Regions from separate parts of the Rhizobium sp. WYJ-E13 genome, predicted to be linked through region 2. Evidence: predicted binding sites of a transcription regulator. Region 2 holds the regulator's gene; each other region holds the start of a gene.
The links. Region 2 encodes PhoB, which activates phosphate uptake and scavenging genes when phosphate is short. Its sites were predicted from a motif close to TGTCATNNANCTGTCAT; they were not measured.
Positions count from the first base shown of each region.

Region 1: a site for PhoB is predicted at 3,027-3,043, ahead of KQ933_RS20400 (DUF1045 domain-containing protein). Genes of this name have one in related genera too.
Region 3: a site for PhoB is predicted at 1,609-1,625, ahead of KQ933_RS21215 (TIGR03364 family FAD-dependent oxidoreductase). Genes of this name have one in related genera too.

Region 1 is NZ_CP076853.1:4,131,836-4,136,870, forward strand. It holds gene KQ933_RS20385 (GrpB family protein) at 1-478, opposite strand, end outside; gene phnN (phosphonate metabolism protein/1,5-bisphosphokinase (PRPP-forming) PhnN) at 492-1,088, opposite strand; gene KQ933_RS20395 (alpha-D-ribose 1-methylphosphonate 5-triphosphate diphosphatase) at 1,088-2,227, opposite strand; gene KQ933_RS20400 (DUF1045 domain-containing protein) at 2,241-2,936, opposite strand; gene phnE (phosphonate ABC transporter, permease protein PhnE) at 3,075-4,421, opposite strand; gene phnE (phosphonate ABC transporter, permease protein PhnE) at 4,429-5,035, opposite strand, start outside.
Region 2 is NZ_CP076853.1:147,978-153,012, reverse strand. It holds gene KQ933_RS00755 (GcrA family cell cycle regulator) at 1-355, shown strand, start outside; gene KQ933_RS00750 (hypothetical protein) at 636-863, shown strand; gene phoB (phosphate regulon transcriptional regulator PhoB) at 1,087-1,770, opposite strand; gene phoU (phosphate signaling complex protein PhoU) at 1,902-2,615, opposite strand; gene pstB (phosphate ABC transporter ATP-binding protein PstB) at 2,660-3,475, opposite strand; gene pstA (phosphate ABC transporter permease PstA) at 3,490-4,812, opposite strand; gene pstC (phosphate ABC transporter permease subunit PstC) at 4,809-5,035, opposite strand, start outside.
Region 3 is NZ_CP076853.1:4,284,599-4,289,633, forward strand. It holds gene phnX (phosphonoacetaldehyde hydrolase) at 1-437, opposite strand, end outside; gene KQ933_RS21215 (TIGR03364 family FAD-dependent oxidoreductase) at 434-1,564, opposite strand; gene KQ933_RS21220 (succinylglutamate desuccinylase/aspartoacylase family protein) at 1,668-2,729, opposite strand; gene KQ933_RS21225 (2'-5' RNA ligase family protein) at 2,799-3,425, opposite strand; gene KQ933_RS21230 (ParA family protein) at 3,583-4,302, opposite strand; gene guaA (glutamine-hydrolyzing GMP synthase) at 4,941-5,035, opposite strand, start outside.

The DNA of each region.
Region 1 (5,035 bases), 370 kb from region 2:
ACACGAAGTCGCGCTTGCCTCCGGTATAATAATCCCAATCGTCATTTGCCTCGCCCATGAGCTTCAGCTTGAGGGCGGCATAGGCGTTCGCTCTTTCTGGATGGGAGCGGAGATAATCCCGAAAAGCGATCCGGTCTCGCAGCACGGCATTGTCCGCCGAGCAGAGATAGAGCCGGGCGCCGTGTGAGCCTTTGCCGCTGGTGAAGGTCCAGGTCTGTTGCTGGTATTTGTCGCCGTGAAAGGTGAAGGCGCCAAGCGATTGCGCACGCTCGATCGCCTCGGGAAGGGCATCCGCGCTCGCAAAGGCGGCGTGCAGGTCGATCTTTGGCTTGGCGGCCAGTCCGGGGACGGATGTGCTGCCGACGTGATGAAAGACGGGATGGAGACCGGCGAACAACGGCTCGAGCTCGCCGACGATCCGACGGAAGAGAGACGGCCATTCCGGGTCATAGTCGACGACGCGAATGGCCATTCTCATATCCTTATCTTGTTCAGGCGATTTCCTTCAGGAATCCGTCCAGGAGATCGATCATCTTGCGCTCGGCCTCCTCAAGCGAATCGCTATTGTCCAATTCCACGACATCATAATCGCCACGCACTGTCAGCGGGCCGCGAGCAAGACGGGCCATGATATCCTCATGCGTCTCGCGGCCGCGAGCCTCCAGGCGGCCGGCCAGCACTTCCGGGCGGGCCGTCACATTGATGACCTTCAGCCGCGGGAAGGCGGCCTGGAAACGGTGTAGCGCCGAACGCGAACCGTTCGCAACGACAATGTGGCCCCTGGCGAGCGAGACGGAAACTTCTGCCGGAATGGCGTATTTGAGACCATGCGCCTCCCACCACACGGCAAAGGCGCCGGACTGCTCCATCGATGCGAATCCCGCATCCGAAACGGCGAGGTGATCCTCTCCGCCGGCATCACCTTCACGAGTGATGACGCGGCGGGCAAAATGCACGTCCTCCCGACGATCGAAATGCCGGGCCGCAAGGTTCATCAGCGTGTCCTTGCCGGCCCCGCTCGGACCGACGACGACGACCATGATGCCGCGTTCGGCACCGGCGCCCGGATGGGGCTCGTGTGACATCATCATGCGACACGGCGTCCTTCGCGCCAGACGGAACGCGTCACCGGCACGCCATGCGAACGGTGAACGCGGACGAGATCGGCACGTAGGCCGGTTTCGATGCGGCCGCGATCGTTGAGACTGACGGTGCGTGCTGGTGTGGCCGTGACCATCGCGATCGCCTTCGACAACGTAATGCCCTCAACCTCGTCGGCAAGAATGAAGGGCGCATGCAGCAGGCTAAGCGGCACATAGTCGGACGAAAGCACGTCGAGAACCCCGAGCTGCGCCAGATCACGCGCGGCGATATTGCCGGAATGCGATCTGCCGCGCACGATGTTCGGTGCGCCCATCAGAACGCTCATGCCGTTTTCATGCGACAGCCGGGCTGCGTCAATGCTGGTCGGGAATTCGGCCAGGCGAACGCCGTTTTCGATCGCCTCATCGACATGGGCAGATGTGGCATCGTCATGACTTGCGACGGTGATGCCGCGTTCGGCGCAGACCTTGGAGATTGCGTCCCGATTGGGCGTTGAATTGCGATCGGACTCGGCGATGCGTCTGGCGCAGAAACGGGCGAACTCCTCGTCCGTGAGACCGCGCTTCTTCTGATAATAAAAGATGTACTGGTCCATTGTCTGGAACTGGCGCTGGCCGGGCGCATGGTCCATCAGCGAAACGAGACGGACATAGGGATCGTTCTCGAAATCGGCGAAGTGCTGCAGCACATTGTCGGCTGAAACCTCGCAACGCAGATGGATGAGGTGTTCGGCACGCAGGCGCCCTTCCTTCTCGGCGGACTGGATGGCATCGGCCATCTCGCGCATCTCGCCGTGCTCGAAACCGCCGTCTTCGTCAGCGCCCATGCGCAGGCAGTCGAAGACCGTGGTGATGCCTGAGGTGACGATCTGCGCATCGTGGGCCTGGATGGCCGCCGTCTTGTTCCAGCGGATCCCAGGACGCGGTGAATAGTGGCCTTCCAGATGGTCCGTATGCAGCTCGACGAGGCCGGGAATGATGTAATCGCCCTCGAAATCCTCGCCGGCTAATGAACTGCCTTCCGAAATATCGGCGATCCTGCCGTCACGGATCAGGATAGAGCCCGAAAGGATATCGTTCTGGAGAACGATACGGGCGTTTGAAAGAACGGTTTCTTTGCTCATATCAGAAAATCTTTCAGCTTCTGGCGCCAGCAAGAGGCAGCCATGTGTGGACTTTGAAAGGCGCGCCGCGCACCTCTTCGCTAAAGACGGCAAGGCCGGAAATGTGAAGCGGCCTGCCGGTGAAAGCTGAGAAACGCTCCGTCAGGATCGCTTTCATCACTTCCGCGCGCTCTTCCGGCACCTGGCCGGTCAGCGTCATATGGAAGCCGAAGTCATCCATGACATATGGATAGCCCCAGCGCATGAGATTATTGCGCTGGCTCTCGGAGAGTCGTTCCGGTTTGCGCCTGATAATATCGGCCTCGGAGAGTGCTGCCCGGAATGGCTCGAAAGACTTTACCACCTTTGCCGCGAAATCCTGAAGCGGTTGGTGCAACGAACCCGGCACAAGCGCGAAGAAGCGACCAAGCTGGCCGAGCACCAGTTCCGGGATGTCGAAGGCCGGCGTGTTGGCGACGAAATCTTCGACAACCGTCATCAGATCCTTTTCGGTCACGGAGGAGGCAAGCTCGAAAGGCGCCTTGATCGTCGCATGGAAGCCATAGCGGCGCGGATCGGCCGTCAGTTCGAATTGTTCATGAGCCGGCAGCGTCTCGTATTCGGGTGCAGGATAGGTCTCGCCGGTAAAGGCATTGCGGCCGAGCCAGACAGAGGCAGCATCCGTCAGGGAATGATCCTTAGACGGCGAAAAATAGAGAGCGTAGCGCAAGGCTTTTATCCTGGAGATCGTCCGAACGGGGAGCGCAATGTGCATTGATTTGGCGGCGAACCGCAAGCACGCTCCGGCTAAAAGATTTCCATGACAGAATGATGATGACGGCAGGCCGTCATCATCTTTTGATCGGGCTTAGCGGCCCGCCTTGGTGCCCATCAGACGATGGCGCAGCGCATTCGATGCGGTATCGAACAGGAACACGACGATCAGGATCAGGATGACCATGTAGGCGACGTTTTCCCAATTGGAATTGGTGCGCATGGCCTCCCAGAGCTTGAGACCGATACCGCCGGCACCGACGGCACCGATGATCGTCGCGCCGCGTACGTTCGATTCCCACTGATAGAGCGTTTGGCTGACGATGACGGGAACGATCTGCGGCATGATGCCGTAGCGATGCACCAGCACGGTCGAGGCGCCCGTCGACTTCACGCCTTCACGCGGTTTGTTGTCGATATTCTCGAGGCCTTCCGAGTAGAGCTTGCCGAGTGTGCCGGTCTCCGTCAGGAAGATGGCGCCGGAACCGGCGAGAGGGCCGGGGCCGAAGGCGCGTGTCAGGAAAAGCGCCCAGATCAGCATGTCGACCGAACGGAGGAAGTCGAAGAAGCGCTTCAGGGCCTGGTTCAGAAACCTGTTTGGCGTAATGTTGCGCGCTGCCATGAAGGCGAGCGGGAAGGCCGCGAGCGAACCGAGCAATGTGCCAAGGAAGGCCATCACGATCGTCTGGAACAGCTTGGTCCAGACATCGCCGTGCTGCCATTCGCTATTGTTCCAGATATTGTCGAAAGCGAGCGACAGGTTCGACTGGTCGGGATGGATCCGCGGGCCGGAGACGATGAGACTGATAACCTCGCTTGCCTGCTTGTCGAAGAAGGGCGACTGTGTATCGAAGATGAAATTCGCCCAGCCGATGAAGCGCTTGCGCACCTTCACACGATCGACGGAAATGCTGACATCCCCTGCAAAGCCGAGATTGGCGAGCACATTGTCGTCATAGACCGTCATCCAGTTCGGAACTGGACCGACGACCTTCGGCGCGCCGCTGGAAACATCGACCGGCACCGTCATGCCATGGGCAACGATCGTCGTCTGGCGCTTGCTGACCGTCACCGTGCGACCGCTGCCGCCGACGAGGACGGTGATGCTGCCATCTGTATTGGTTTTCAGCCAATCCGGATGCGGATCGTCGCCAAGCGGCGAGAAGCGCGGATAGCGCGTCTGGATCGTGCCATCGTCCTGGATACGGAATTCCGGCTGCACGTCATAGCTGATCCACTGGCTCATATAGATGCCGAAGCGTTCCCAATGGGCTTCGGCAATGAGCTTCGGCAGGTCGAAGAACCAGACGGCATAAATGCCGTAAAGAATGGTCGTAAGCACGATCAGAAGGCCGCCGAAACGCTGGCGGAAGGACCGGTGGAAATATTCCGGATAGCGCGCTTCGATCTCATGCATGCGGTTTGCGTCGATGACCGTCATGGCCGCCTCAATGTTGCAGGAAGAAGGCGTGTTCGCCGACGAGACGGCGGCGCAGCCAGGCGGAGAACTGGTCGACCGCGACGATCGTCACGAAGAGCAGCAGCACGAGCGCCACGGTCTTGGCGCCGAAACCACGGGAGATGGAAAGCTTGAGCTCTTCACCGATACCGCCGCCGCCAACGGCGCCGATGATGGTCGATGCACGTACATTGATCTCGAGGCGCAGCAGCGCATAGGACGCATAGTTCGGCATGACCTGCGGCAGGGCGGCGAAACGCACGCGCTCCAGCCAGTTCGCGCCGACGGCCCGCATGCCTTCGTCCGGTTTCATGTCGATGTTTTCGGCGACTTCGTAGAAGAGCTTGCCGAGTGCGCCGATCGTATGGAGCGTGATCGCGATGATTGCTGCCACCGGTCCGATCGAAAGGATCGCCGAAAACAAGCCGGCAATGACGATTTCCGGGAAGGCACGCAGGAATTCCATGATGCGCTTGGTAAAGATGCGCAGCGGCCAGTTCTTCGTCAGATTGCGTGCAGCAAAGAAGCTGAGCGGAACGGCGAAGATGAAGGCGATGATGGTCGAAACGAGCGCGATGTTGATCGTGACGATCATC
Region 2 (5,035 bases):
TGCACCGAAGCGCAATACCTCGGCTCCCCGCGCCCCGAACTATGCGTCTCGCATCACCACCCGCACCGTTACCCGCCAGCAGGGCGCAACTGTCCTGAAGGAAGAGATCGAGATCGAAACTGTCGAGGAAATGGAATATGTACCGGCCAAAAACGTGGTCGTGCCTATCTCCCGTCGCCTCGGCCTGACGGAACTCACGGAACGCACCTGCAAATGGCCGGTCGGCGATCCGATGAAGGACGATTTCTACTTTTGCGGCTGCGACTCCCCGGATTCATCGCCCTATTGCAACTACCACCAGCGTCTCGCCTATCAGCCGATGAGCGAACGCCGCAAGGCTGTCCGGGTCGCCTGATCCACGCCTTGCCCAGAGATGCAGCATTCGTCGCCCCTCTTCGCTGACGCGCAGGGGGGCGAATTTTTTCCCATCGCTGAACTCCTGGCGTGGAACTGGTCGGTGGGGCAATAAGTGCTCAAAGCCTTCTGGCGGCCCTAAGCGGTCATTCCCGAACCCGACGATACAGGCCAGGAAACCGCCCCCTGCTGTTACATATCAGCCTTGCACAATAGGACGTATGCGTTTGCCTAAGATGGGATCATAAGGCGCGTAGCTGGTGCACATGAGAGTATCTGATATGGATTGGGTCCCTGTAGTCTTCGTTACGTTCAAGGTTCTCGCTTTGGGAACGGCCATGTTCTTCGCCATCAAGTGGCATTACGATCGAAGCGAGATGGGGGAGCGGCAAGCGGTACTGCGCACGGGCGGCATGATGGCCGCAGTCTTCGCGCTGGCGCTACTCGGCGTGGGGCTCCTCGCCTTTGTCCTTAGCAGCATGCTCGGTCTGGACCTGAGCTCCCCATGATCACATCAAGGGAGACAAGGGTGGCCGCACGAGCGAGCCGAAGCTAACGTCTCCTGATGGCGTATAGCAGCCCTCCCCATCATGGCTTCAGCCCTCGCGGTGCAAGAAACATGTCGGTCAAAGTGTGAGCGAGGCAACGCCTACTCCTAAAAACGCAGCCGGATAGACAAACGGGCCGCCCGGGAGAACCCGAGCGACCCGTCTGGACCTCCGATCACTCGGATCAGGCTTCCATGGAATATCCCGCGCCACGAACGGTGCGGATGACATCCTGCATGTTGGAAAAGTTCAGCGCCTTGCGCAGGCGGCCGACATGGACGTCGACCGTGCGCTCGTCCACATAGATATCATGGCCCCAGACGCCGTCCAGAAGCTGCGAGCGGGAGAAGACCCTGCCCGGCGACGACATCAGGAATTCGAGCAGGCGGAATTCGGTCGGGCCGAGGCGGACTTCACGGCTCTTGCGATGAACGCGATGGGTTTCGCGATCGAGCTCGATATCCCCGCACTTCAAAACGCTGGAAAGAACCTCCGGACGGGCACGACGCAGCATCGCCTTGACGCGGGCGACAAGTTCCGGCGTGGAGAAGGGCTTGACGACATAGTCGTCCGCGCCGGTCGAGAGGCCGCGAACGCGTTCGCTCTCTTCGCCGCGCGCCGTCAGCATGATGATCGGCAGACGCTCGGTCTCCGGCCGCATGCGCAGCCGGCGGCAGAGCTCGATGCCGGAAACGCCCGGCAGCATCCAGTCGAGGATGAGCAGGTCGGGCGTGCGCTCCTGAAGCCGGATTTCGGCCTCGTCGCCACGGAGGATCGTATCCACCTCGAAACCTTCCGCTTCGAGGTTGTAGCGGAGAAGCACGCTCAGCGCCTCTTCATCTTCAACAACTGCAACTCTTGGGATCATGCGTGTCAGTCTCCTAATGCATGATCCTTAAACCGGGGGTGATTTAAGCAGGGATCATGCAGGAACTCGGAATTGGCTGCACCCATGCGCGCCCCCGCATGGGACGCGCATATGCAATCGGCAGGTCCGGATTACTCCGTGACCGCACCGACGGTATTGGAGCTGTCGTCCTTCGGACGTTCGCCCTCCGGCTGGGCGCCGGTTGCCATGTAGTAGATCGTCTCGGCGATGTTGGTCGCATGGTCGCCGATGCGTTCGATGTTCTTGGCGCAGAAGAGAAGATGCGTGCAGCTCGTGATGTTGCGCGGATCTTCCATCATGTAGGTCAGAAGTTCGCGGAACAGCGAGGTGTACATCGCGTCGATCTCGTCGTCGCGCTCACGGATGGACTTGGCCTTGTCAGCCGAACGCGTCGTGTAGACGTCGAGCACTTCCTTGAGCTGGACGAGCGCCAGTTCGGAGAGATGCTCGAGACCGCGGGCAAGCTTGCGGGGAACGCCGGTGCTTTGCACGGCGATGACGCGCTTTGCGGTGTTCTTGCCGAGATCGCCGACGCGCTCGAGGTCGGCGGCGATGCGGATCGAACCCATGATCTCACGAAGGTCGGAGGCCATCGGCTGGCGACGGGCGATCGTAACGATCGCCTTGTCGTTGATTTCGCGTTCCGCGTGATCGAGGATCACGTCGTCGGAAATGACCTTCTGGGCGAGCGCCGTATCGCCGTTGACCAGCGCACGGACGGCCTCGCCGACCATCTGTTCGGCAAGACCACCCATCTCGGAAATGCGCCGGGACAGGAATTTCAGATCGTCGTCATAGGCGGAAAAAATATGTGTCGATGCCATGGGGCTTTGTCCTCGAAAATCGGGAAGGCTTCACATCGCCAAAATCAGCCGAACCGGCCCATGATATAGTCCTGGGTGCGCGGATCGTCCGGATTGGTGAACATCTTGTCGGTATCGTTTTCCTCAACCAGGTTGCCGAGGTGGAACATGGCCGTGCGCTGTGACACGCGGGCGGCCTGCTGCATGGAATGCGTCACGATGACGATGGTGTAGTTTTCACGCAGCTCGTGGATCAGCTCTTCGACCTTTGCAGTCGCGATCGGGTCCAGCGCCGAGCAGGGCTCGTCCATCAGGATGACTTCCGGGCTGACGGCAACGGCGCGCGCGATGCACAGGCGCTGCTGCTGACCGCCGGAAAGGCCGGTACCCGATTCATGCACGCGGTCCTTGACTTCGTTCCAGAGGCCGGCGCGCTGCAGGCTGGACTCGACGATCTGGTCGAGGTCTGCCTTGGACTTGGCGAGGCCGTGGATGCGCGGGCCGTAGGAGACGTTTTCGTAGATCGACTTCGGGAACGGGTTCGGCTTCTGGAACACCATGCCGACGCGGGCGCGCAGTTCGACGACGTCGATATCGGGATCGTAGATGTCATCGCCGTCGAGCGTGATCTTGCCGGTGACCCGGCAGCCGTCGATCGTGTCGTTCATGCGGTTCAGCGACCGCAGGAAGGTGGACTTGCCGCAGCCCGACGGGCCGATGAGCGCGGTCACCGTGTTTTCGCGGATGTTCAGATTGACATCGAAAAGCGCGCGCTTCTCTCCGTAATAGACGGAGACATCCTGACCGATCATCTTATACGGGACGTTGTTCATTTTCTGGTCCAGCGCCTTCTCGACTGCAGCTTCCGTCAACATGTTCATGATCTTTACTCCGTTTACCAGCGGCGCTCAAAGCGACGACGCAAGAGGATAGCTCCGAGGTTCATGACGATCAGGAACAGGAGCAGGACGATGATGGCACCCGAGGTTCTTTCCACGAAGGCACGCTCGGCTTCGTTGGCCCACATGTAGACCTGCACCGGAAGTGCGGTGGAAGGATCGAGCGGCGTGGTCGGCGCCTGGGCGACGAAGGCGACCATGCCGATCAGGAGCAGCGGCGCGGTTTCGCCGAGTGCGTGGGCAAGGCCGATGATCGTGCCGGTCAGGATGCCGGGCATTGCGAGCGGCAGCACATGGTGGAACACCATCTGCATCTTCGAGGCGCCGAGGCCGAGTGCGGCTGCGCGGATCGATGGCGGCACGGCACGAAGCGCCGCGCGTGTCGCGATGATGATCGTCGGCAGCGTCATCAGTGCCAGCACCAGCCCGCCGACAAGCGATGCCGAACGCGGCAGGCCGGCAAAGTTGATGAAGACCGACAGGCCGAGCAGACCGTAGACGATCGACGGGACGGCTGCGAGATTGTTGATGTTGACTTCGATCAGGTCCGTCAGCTTGTTCTTGGGCGCAAATTCCTCGAGGTAGATCGAGGCGGCGACGCCGATCGGCAGCGAAAGGACGAGAACGATCAGCATCAGGTAGAGCGAGCCGATGAGAGCGACGCCGAGACCTGCAGCTTCGGGACGGCTGGAATTGCCGTTGACGAAGAGGCCGGTGTTGAACTGCTTGTGGAGAGCACCGCTCGCCTTCAGCTCGTTCATCCAGCCGAGCTGCTTGTCGTTCACCTTGCGGTTCTTCTCATCGACGGTGAGGTCGATCTGGCCCTTGTTGGCGCTGTCGATATTGGCATCGGCGAGTAGCGTGACATTGACGGTCTTGCCGATGATCTGGGGGTCGGCGACGACCATGTCGCGCAGCTGGATCGGCGCACCCTTGGACAGCATGGCGGTTGCGTCGCGCACGTCAGGACGGCTGGACGCATTGATGCCAAGCTGCTTGACGATCGCGTCGCGCAGGAGAACCGGGTAGTTGGCGGCGATCAGAACCGAGGGATCGGTCGCACGCTTGTTGCCCGGGTCGATGGTCTTCTCGGTGAACTCGATCGGCAGCGTGATCGCCGTCTGCTGGAAGGCGGTATAGCCTTTGCCGATGACCGTCCACAGGAGGATAAACAGGAAGATCAGGCCGAAGGCGATCGCGGCGATACCATAGGCCTGGAAGCGGCGCTCGGCGGCATAACGGCGCTTGATGCCGATGTCGCGGCGCGCGGGCGCCTTGGAAACGGTCACTCCGGCGACGGGGGAAACAATATTCGTCATTCGTACTGCTCCCGGTATTTGCGCACGATGTAGAGCGCGTAGATGTTCAGGCAGAGCGTGATGCAGAACAGCGTGATGCCAAGGGCGAAGGCAACCAGGGTCTGCGGCGAGGTGAACTCGAGGTCACCCGTCAGCTGGTTGACGATCTTGACGGTCACTGTCGTCATCGGCTCGAAGGGATTGATCTGGATACGGGCGGCGACACCGGCTGCGAGAACCACGA
Region 3 (5,035 bases), 210 kb from region 2:
TCGGGCGCGTAACCCTGCTCGGCGGCGAGCGGCAACACCCATTCCATGATCGAGCGCGTATAACCTGTCGTCGAGCCGATCTTCATCTGCCGCTCGCGCAGGTATTCGATCGTCTTGATCGCGCCCGGCACCAGCGTGCAGTAATCGACCACGACAGCTTCGTTCAGCGGCACGAAGAGCTCGTAGACCTTATCGATCGCCGCTTCGTTCGGAAGCGCGCCTTGCGCCGCCTGCCAGCGGGCAGCGATATGCGGCTCGGCCAGCATCGCGGCAATATGCGCCCGCTTCGGAAGCCCCATCGGCTTGCGGGCATCGGTGATCGTCACCTCGACGCCGAATTTGCCAAAGGTTTCCACAAAGGCGCCCATCGGTGCGAAGGAGCCGAAATCGATCATCGTGCCGGCCCAGTCGAAGATCACTGCCTTGAATTGCGTCATGCTGCGCTCCCGTAAAGATCCTCGATGGTTTCCTCGCCGATGGCGAAGGCGGTCGAAGCACCGCAGCCCGCCGTGACGACGACGATGCGCAATGCGTCAGAAGGCTTGTCCGTGAAGCGCCAGCGGTCCGGGGCGGAGGCATAGGTGCCGATCCAGCGCTCGGTGATGAAGCGTCCCGGCAGATTGAGCACGGCGTCCATCTCGTCGAGGGTCAGCCGATCGACCCGCTCCAGACCGAAAGGATCGGGCGTTTCGGAGTAATGATGACTGTCGCCGACGATCAGCGAGCCGTCCTCCGATTGCGTGACGATCAGGTGGATGCCGTTTTCCCGTTCCGGCTTGAATTCCCTGTCGAGCCGTGCCTTCAGGGCCGTCGCTTCAGGCAATTCGGCATAGCCGAGATAACGCCCAAGCCCGAGATCGGACATGACGGCAGTGCTCAGCGAAACCCGCTGAGCCGGCACGATACGCATCATCTGCAGCTTGCAGCGCGTGACGCTGTAAGCAGCAATCCGGTCAGCAAACAGGCTCTTGAAATCGTCACCGGGGCAGACGACCGCAGTCTCCGCCTCGATCTGCCCGGTTGAAGTCTCGATCCGCGGCGGTTCCACTGCGTTCACCGCTGTGGAGCGGCGGAACTTGATGCCATATTTGACTTCGAGATAGCGGGCGAGCAGCGGAATGGCCGTGCGGGATTCGACGCGCAGTTCATGCGGACTGTAGAGCGTGAAGCGGCCTGCTTCCTGCCGCAGCGCCGGCACAAGCCGCCGCGCCTCGTCGAGCGTCAGCCTTTCGCAGCCTTCGCCCATCTCTGTGCGCAGTAAGGCGTCGATCACGGCTTCGGATTCGTCGAGCCTTGCCGCGAGCAAAAGCCCGCGTTGCAGAACGTCGATGCCGGCATCGTCGACAATCTCGGCCCAGATATCACGGGCCCGGCGTGCCTTGTCCCAGCAGTCGCCGGCCTGCTGGCCGGTCACCGTCACAAAGCCGAAATTGCGCACCGAGGCGCCATTTGCCTGTGCGTCGCGGTCGATAACGACGACCCGTTTGCCGCGCTTTGCCGCCGCCAACGCATGCGCCAGCCCGACAATACCCGCGCCGATGATCGCAATGTCGTAATGCGGCATGAAAGCTCCTTCGCAACATGTCTGCCACGGCTTGGCGGATTTTCTTGAAGCCTGTGTGACAGTTGCGCGGCGCCTTACATGCGCATGTGGAAAAGAACGCCGGTCAGTCTTCCAGCGTACCGGCCTTTCGCGTTGCCTTGCTCGGTTGGTCGGCCGCGATCTTCATCAGGTCGCCACGCCGGCGTACGAGCCGATCGGACGTGCGGGTGAGCAGCAGCCCGTCCTGTGGCGCGCGGATATCGATATCGCCTTCGGCAAAGCCCGGGCGGGTGACGATCGTGGCCAGAAGCTCTCCTTCCGAAACGCGCTCGCCGATATTGCGGTGAAACAGCACGGTGCCGCCCTGCGGCGCGCGTACAATCTCGACATTGTCGAGCGGCACGGCCGGCCCGGAAAAGGAAGCATCTCCGGCCGCTTTGCCGCTGACGACACCGCGCCCGATTAGGAACTGCAGAAGACCTTCGGCGTCTTTGTAGGCCATGCCAGGATAGACATCGCGCCGGCCGCGCAGTTCCGCCGTCACGGAAAGCTTGCCCGGAAGCCTCGCCTTGCGCTCGCCCGGCACCTCATATTTCCAGGCGAAGCTAACCGCTTCTTCGAAGGCTGAGCTCTCACCATCCGAAAGCAGCACCGCTTCCATATCGAGCGCGTTCGCAAGATCCGCCGCCTCTGGCCAGAAAGCTTCGTCGATATAGGCATATTGCAGCGATTCATCGTCGCAATGCAGGTCGATCACAAGATCGGCGTCGAGCGCCATATGGATCAGCTCCCGCTTCAGCCGATCGGCAGCCGGATATTTATCAAGCTCGTCAATGAGTTCTGGCTGGTCACGGACGGAGATCAGCGGAAAGTCGCGGTTGAAATTGGTCCTCGAACCGAGATCGAACCGGCCTTGCAGTTCGCCGAAATGCGATTGTGCCGCTCCGATCGGGTTTGCCTGAGGCACGAGCGTGATATCACCGGTGATCCGCCCTTCGCTTTCGGCCTCCCGCAACTTGCCGCAGAGGAAATGCGCCAGCGCCGTTCCCGGCAGTTCGTTCGCATGCAGTGCGGCCTGGATATAGACCTTGGGCGCGGCAGGATCATTTCCCTTGAAACGCATGACTGGCAACCGCCATTCGATGCCGGGAGTATCTCCGGGGATGATGATCTCTGAAACGTCCACTGTCTTGCTCCGCATTTCGTATTGGGTGGGGAGTCTTATGCGAATCCCCCTCCAAGGCGCAAGCGCGACTCAGCCGAGCAGCGGCCAACGGCCGACGACGTTGTGCTCGCTCTTTCCATAGATGCTGTGGATCAGCAGGAATTCGCGAATATTCCACTGCACCGGCCGGTTCAGCTTTTCAGGCAGAACGGTCTTGCGATCGTAGAGCAGCGTCATGTGCGGCGTCAGATGGCCACCGAGGTTATAGGGCAATCCAGCCTCGTATAAGCCCTCCTGGATTTGGCGACGAAGATCCAGCAGTGCCTCGTTTTCCTGCCGGCTGCAGATGACGAAGGCCTGCGGCTCGCCTGGATGGCTGAAGCTTATGACCTCATCGAGCACGAGATCGAACGGCCGGGCGCGCACTGTCGCAGCAACCTGTTCTGCGCCGAACACGATATCCTGCGGCAGCCTGCGGTAGGCGCCGATGCCATTCAGCGTGACATGAAGCAACTCGCGGGGCCGCGAAGGCTCGGTCAGTGAATGGGCGTTGCGATAGGCCTGAGCGATCTCCAGCGCTTCGGAAGCCGCTTCGGTGGTCGGGCGAAGCATGAAGAACAGCCTGTGGTGACGTTCCCCGACGGGATTGGATTTCTTCCGGGGATCCGAGCCATTCGGATCGAGTGGAAAATGAGGCATTTGAACTACGGACTGCATCGCCCGCCTCCTTGTTGCACAAGGAGAAGCTTACCGAAGTTGTTCTCTTTGTAAAGAACAAAACAAGAACATTTATCGCAGAAAGTTATGCTCGAAACCGAAACGGCTACCGAAAGGCAGCCGTTTGCAGGCATCGAATTAACGGGGAATGCACGTCTTAGGCAGCGTTCTTGACGACGTCAGTTGCCTTCTTCGAAGACTTGGCGCGCGCGGCCTTTGGCGGCACGAGACGAAGAATGTCCTCTGCCAAAAGACGAGCATTGCCCTGCGCCTTGTCGAGGTTGCTGACGCGGGCAGGATCCATCGTATAGAGGCTGCCGCCGGAGACGAACATGTCGCGGTAGGCGGCGCGTTCGATCAGTGCCGTATCGATGACGTTCACCTGCTGCTGCGCCAGCAGTCCCTTGACGGCCAGGAGCGCACGCGTGGTGATGATCGAGCTGATGCGGGTCAGGACGACCGAATGCGGGATGCGGATATCGTGCTGGGAAGCAAGCTGCTTCATGATTTCCAGCACCTGCGCGCCGCCGACGGCATCCATGGCGCAGCCCTGCACCGGAACCATGACATGATCGGAAAAGCCGATGGCCTTCGCCATCAATGGGCTCATGCCGGCCGGCAGGTCGACGATGATATAACCGCCGCGCTTCTTGAGGTCCTTGATCTGCTGTTCGATCGTATCTTCCGCGACATTGGAGATCACGGCGAATTCGGCTGCTTCACCGGACAGACGGCGCCAGCGGCTGGCCCATTGCTGCGGATCGGCATCCAGAACGGAAACGCGATGGCCACGGCGAGCCAGTTCTGTGGCAAGAACGAGAGCGACCGTCGTCTTGCCAGCGCCCCCTTTCGTATTCGCAAATGTAATGATTGGCATCGATTTACCTCGGGTTGATGAGTTGGCGGCGGTCATCCCTGGGAGAGGCCCGTCTCGGGCTTTAAGGAACAGCGGCTTTCGCAGTGATGAGATGAAAAGGTCAAACAGCAACCTTGCGTGGCGCTGTTTTACCTTGCTTTCCGAGGTTGATTTTTTTTGGGGTGCAATTCTTAGCCGACCAGTGGCAGCGAGCCGCGGTGCTTACCGAACTTTAGGGCGTTAAAATCACTCAGCAGCCTGGCGTGGCTGTATTTTGTGGCAACGCGTCTACGATAAAAATAGTCAGCGACCTTTGGTGTGTGATGATGTCTGCAAGTGATGAAGAGAAAATTGAACTTTTGCATTGCTTGTTGAAGCGTTTCGAAACGCCACCAGCAATTTTGATTAGCGATGCCAAATGCTGGAGCATATGCTCGCGCGCGCAGTTGAACTGGCTTCTATCGACCCGCGTTCGATAACCTTCCGATATTGGACCGAACTGGATGGCTCCATTCGAATTGCTACAGAGTGCCTGGATTTACGGCGTCTTTACTTCGTGATCGAGGATTTTTCGAATTGGCTCACTGATCTCTCGATAGAAATCAACCTATATCAAAATGGAGAACGCCAAATTCATCGAAATGATAGCGCGCCCCCCCTCACTCCCACTCGATCGTGCCCGGCGGTTTGCTCGTCACATCGTAGACCACGCGGTTGATACCGCGGACTTCGTTGATGATGCGGGTGGCGGCGC